DNA from 2 places in the Rossellomorea sp. NRS-1567 genome. Region 2 is predicted to be linked to the other one. Evidence: a T-box and tRNA genes for the amino acid it is inferred to sense, from the RefSeq annotation. Region 2 holds a T-box; the other holds one or more tRNA genes.
The links. The T-box of region 2 lies ahead of pheS (phenylalanine--tRNA ligase subunit alpha). A T-box ahead of a tRNA ligase gene usually reads a tRNA of that ligase, here a tRNA-Phe.
Positions count from the first base shown of each region.

Region 1: it encodes a tRNA-Phe, which carries the amino acid that the T-box ahead of pheS (phenylalanine--tRNA ligase subunit alpha) is inferred to sense. The anticodon was not compared.

Region 1 is NZ_JBITPL010000016.1:44-2,393, forward strand. It holds tRNA gene ACIFOD_RS11355 (tRNA-Asn) at 185-259, opposite strand; tRNA gene ACIFOD_RS11360 (tRNA-Ile) at 269-345, opposite strand; tRNA gene ACIFOD_RS11365 (tRNA-Gly) at 356-429, opposite strand; tRNA gene ACIFOD_RS11370 (tRNA-Cys) at 439-512, opposite strand; tRNA gene ACIFOD_RS11375 (tRNA-Gln) at 515-589, opposite strand; tRNA gene ACIFOD_RS11380 (tRNA-His) at 598-670, opposite strand; tRNA gene ACIFOD_RS11385 (tRNA-Trp) at 688-761, opposite strand; tRNA gene ACIFOD_RS11390 (tRNA-Tyr) at 787-870, opposite strand; tRNA gene ACIFOD_RS11395 (tRNA-Phe) at 907-982, opposite strand; tRNA gene ACIFOD_RS11400 (tRNA-Asp) at 1,044-1,120, opposite strand; tRNA gene ACIFOD_RS11405 (tRNA-Met) at 1,256-1,329, opposite strand; tRNA gene ACIFOD_RS11410 (tRNA-Ser) at 1,366-1,458, opposite strand; tRNA gene ACIFOD_RS11415 (tRNA-Ile) at 1,467-1,540, opposite strand; tRNA gene ACIFOD_RS11420 (tRNA-Met) at 1,569-1,642, opposite strand; tRNA gene ACIFOD_RS11425 (tRNA-Ala) at 1,719-1,794, opposite strand; tRNA gene ACIFOD_RS11430 (tRNA-Pro) at 1,803-1,879, opposite strand; tRNA gene ACIFOD_RS11435 (tRNA-Arg) at 1,885-1,961, opposite strand; tRNA gene ACIFOD_RS11440 (tRNA-Leu) at 1,988-2,076, opposite strand; tRNA gene ACIFOD_RS11445 (tRNA-Gly) at 2,082-2,156, opposite strand; tRNA gene ACIFOD_RS11450 (tRNA-Leu) at 2,166-2,250, opposite strand; tRNA gene ACIFOD_RS11455 (tRNA-Lys) at 2,304-2,350, opposite strand, start outside.
Region 2 is NZ_JBITPL010000026.1:57,537-59,886, forward strand. It holds gene pheS (phenylalanine--tRNA ligase subunit alpha) at 1-1,007, opposite strand, end outside; T-box leader at 1,088-1,327, opposite strand; gene ACIFOD_RS19515 (TrmH family RNA methyltransferase) at 1,387-2,148, opposite strand; gene sspI (small acid-soluble spore protein SspI) at 2,274-2,350, shown strand, end outside.

The DNA of each region.
Region 1 (2,350 bases), on a different contig from region 2:
TACACGATCAATCATTTGATGTCAATAACTTTTTTGAAATTGTTATGATCAAGTTCATCGTGTTTTGTTAGCCGTTTGTGGCAACAAATAATACTTTACCAGTTAACTTCGCAGAAGTCAACTTCTTTTTAAAACTTCATCAAAAAAATATTGAGAACCACTCCACCTTCTATAATGAAGAAAATGGCTCCGCAGGCAAGATTCGAACTTGCGACCGATCGGTTAACAGCCGATAGCTCTACCACTGAGCTACTGCGGAATAATGAAATGGTGGGCCTAAGTGGACTCGAACCACCGACCTCACGCTTATCAGGCGTGCGCTCTAACCAGCTGAGCTATAGGCCCATTAAAAAATTGGAGCGGGTGAAGGGAATCGAACCCTCATCATCAGCTTGGAAGGCTGAGGTTTTACCACTAAACTACACCCGCATGAAGAATTGGAGGCGGCAACCGGATTTGAACCGGTGATAAAGGTTTTGCAGACCTCTGCCTTACCACTTGGCTATGCCGCCGTTGGCTGGGCTAGCTGGATTCGAACCAACGCATGTCGCAGTCAAAGTGCGATGCCTTACCGCTTGGCTATAGCCCAATATAAAGGGCGACTGATGGGAATCGAACCCACGAATGCCTGAACCACAATCAGGTGCGTTAACCACTTCGCCACAATCGCCATGCTTAACATATCTTTGGCAGGGGCAGTAGGAATCGAACCCACACCAAAGGTTTTGGAGACCTTCGTTCTACCGTTAAACTATGCCCCTATATAATAGAGAGTTTTGTTAAAAATGGTGGAGGGGGGCAGATTCGAACTGCCGAACCCGAAGGAGCGGATTTACAGTCCGCCGCGTTTAGCCACTTCGCTACCCCTCCAAATAAAATAAATACTTAAAGATTCTTAAGTATAAATGGTGGCTCAGGACGGAATCGAACCGCCGACACATGGATTTTCAGTCCATTGCTCTACCAACTGAGCTACTGAGCCATATTATAAAGAAGATTAAATTTTCAAATGATCAACTTCCCTATTACTAAGTAATTGAAAATGGCGGTCCGGACGGGACTCGAACCCGCGACCTCCTGCGTGACAGGCAGGCATTCTAACCAACTGAACTACCGGACCAGAGTTTTTTGACGATAGTCAAAATAACTTTCATTATTTGCGCAAGCAAAATAGGTTTCATTACCTTGACGACAGTCAAAATAACTATCCATGCGTGACTCTTCAAGGGATATCCTATCCTAAGTCAAAATGGTATTGCGGGGACAGGATTTGAACCTGCGACCTTCGGGTTATGAGCCCGACGAGCTACCGAACTGCTCCACCCCGCGACGATATAAGTATGAAATTTCCCACGAAAGGAATTATGGAGGAGGAAGGGGGATTCGAACCCCCGCGGGCTGTTACACCCCTGTCGGTTTTCAAGACCGATCCCTTCAGCCGAACTTGGGTATTCCTCCGTGTATAATGGACCCTGTAGGACTCGAACCTACGACCGGACGGTTATGAGCCGTCTGCTCTAACCAACTGAGCTAAGGGTCCTTATAATCGTGCGTCATGTATTTAGTAATAGCGGCGGAGGGGATCGAACCCCCGACCTCACGGGTATGAACCGTACGCTCTAGCCAGCTGAGCTACACCGCCACGAAACGTTTACTATTCAATCTGAATCTTGATTAAGTAAGATTCAATGAAGTTTATTTGCTTACGCAAAAATCTTTGGTGGAGCCTAGCGGGATCGAACCGCTGACCTCCTGCGTGCAAAGCAGGCGCTCTCCCAGCTGAGCTAAGGCCCCAAAAGAAGTGGTCGGGAAGACAGGATTCGAACCTGCGACCCCTTGGTCCCAAACCAAGTGCTCTACCAAGCTGAGCTACTTCCCGATATATGGCGCGCCCGAGAGGAGTCGAACCCCTAACCTTTTGATCCGTAGTCAAACGCTCTATCCAATTGAGCTACGGGCGCTAAACAATTCATTTTATAAGAAACAATGGTGCCGAGGACCGGAATCGAACCGGTACGGTAGTCACCTACCGCAGGATTTTAAGTCCTGTGCGTCTGCCAGTTCCGCCACCCCGGCTAGTTTGGAGCGGAAGACGGGATTCGAACCCGCGACCCCCACCTTGGCAAGGTGGTGTTCTACCACTGAACTACTTCCGCGAAATATTATGGTGCGGGTGAAGGGACTTGAACCCCCACGCCTCGCGGCGCCAGATCCTAAGTCTGGTGCGTCTGCCAATTCCGCCACACCCGCATGGTGTTTCGCTGTCGCAAAACGATAAAATATTTTGCTTATGCAAAAATCTATGGTGAGCCATGAAGGATTCGAACCTTCGACCCTCTGATTAAAAGTC
Region 2 (2,350 bases):
CGCGTGTCGTTTGTGTAGAAATGACGGATATCATCGATTCCGTATTTCAGCATGGCAATACGTTCAGGTCCCATTCCGAATGCGAAGCCTGTGTATTTCTTGGAATCGAATCCTGCCATTTCGAGTACGTTCGGGTGAACCATTCCTGCTCCAAGAATTTCGATCCATCCCGTTCCTTTACATACACGACAGCCTTTTCCACCACAGATTTTACATGATATATCCATTTCCACTGAAGGCTCTGTAAACGGGAAGAAGCTCGGGCGCAAGCGGATTTCACGATCTTCGCCGAACATCTTTTTCGCAAACACATTAAGCGTTCCTTTCAGGTCACTCATGCGGATGTCTTCATCGATGACGAGTCCCTCGATTTGAGTGAATTGATGAGAGTGTGTTGCGTCATCTGTATCACGACGATACACTTTCCCTGGACAAATAATTTTAATTGGTCCTTTGCCTTTTGCCAGTTCCATCGTTCTTGCTTGAACCGGAGAAGTATGAGTGCGCAGAAGGGTTTCTTCCGTAATATAGAAGGAATCCTGCATATCACGGGCCGGGTGTCCCTTGGGAAGGTTCAGTGCTTCAAAATTATAATAATCCTTTTCCACTTCCGGTCCTTCAGCAACGGTATAGCCCATTCCGATAAATAAATCTTCAATTTCTTCCACAATCATCGTGAGCGGATGGTGATTCCCTTTTTTCACAGGGCGCCCTGGTAACGTAACATCGATGGTTTCAGATTGAAGCTTCTTTTCAACTGCTTCTTTTTCAAGAATGGCCTGCTTCGCTTCAAGTGTTTCTGTAATGGCTCCACGAACTTCATTCGCAAGGGCCCCCATTTTAGGACGCTCTTCCGCTGAAAGTTTCCCCATTCCTTTTAAAGCCTCGGTTACGGGTCCTTTTTTACCCAGATAAGCTACACGGATATTATTCAGTTCTTTTAAATCCTGTGCTTCGTTCACTTTTTCGATTGCTTCTTGTTGAAGGGATCGTAATTTGTCCTCCATTTATACTTCCTCCTTTAATGTATATCGTCCGAATGATCGTACTGGATTGGTTTGAAAACAAATAAAAAAACCCCATCCCAAAAAGGGACGAGGTTTATATCGCGGTACCACCCTTATAAGCATATCCACACAAGGGACATACTCACTTCATTCGGATAACGGCTTTGCCGGAGCATCTTTACATCCATCAACTGAATGGTCCCGATGCCAACTCGAGAGGTGAAATCTTCACATCATGCGTTCCTAAGAATGCTTTCAGTCCAGGGCATTCTCTCCCTTAAAGAAGGTCATGTGCTACTTTCCTCTTTCAACGTTTTTTAAGTTATATGTGCATTATTATAGTGAATGTCCAGGCGAATTTCAAACCTTTTCAAGAAATTCACTGCCCATTTTTAAAATAGTATAATAAAACCCCCGCAGCGATCGCTACATTTAACGATTCGCTTTTCCCATAGATCGGAATATATAGATTCTGATCGGTTTCAGTTAGGAGGTCTTTCGACATACCATTTCCTTCGTTACCTACTATAAGAGCATAGGAAGATTGGGGATTGATCGTTGTATATTCAACACCATTTTCAAGTGCTGTCCCGTATACAGGGATGTCCCGTTCTTTCAATTTTGAAATGGTTTCATGGAGATCCCTTCTAATAATCGGAATATGAAAGTGACCTCCTTGTGCAGAGCGTAATACCTTAGGGTTATAGGGGTCAACCGTTCCCTTGCCTAACACGACCATATCAATACCCGCTGCATCAGCCGTGCGAATGATCGTCCCGATATTCCCGGGATCCTGAAGTCCATCCAAGAGCATGAATGTTGCCGCTTTATCAATGTCATGTTCATCTTCTTTTTGCTTACAAACGGCGAAAACCCCTTGCGACGTCTCGGTATCGGACAAGGCTTTACCGACTTCTTCTGATACCATCGTCATGGAAACGGAGTCTACGGTCCATTTCTGAGGAAGATCGGTTCCTTCCACTTGGATCAGTTCAAGGACCGTATCCTCCTGCTTCAATGCTTCTTCCACAAGGTGAAAACCTTCAATTATGTATGTACGGGTGAGATCCCGCTCTTTTTTGGTTAGTAATTTCTTCCACTGCTTCACAACAGGATTTTTCGAGGATTGAATATACTTCAATCGTATCCGCTCCTTTAGATTACTATTCAAGGTCTCATTATACCTTAACTTTCCTACATAATAAATTCAATTTGAGACAAGATAACAATGAATTCCTCATCCTATCAAAAAAGGAGAAATGTGTGATGAATCTTAACTTACGAAAAGCAATCATACACAACGTATCTGGTAACAACCAGGACGAACTGAGAGACACCATCGT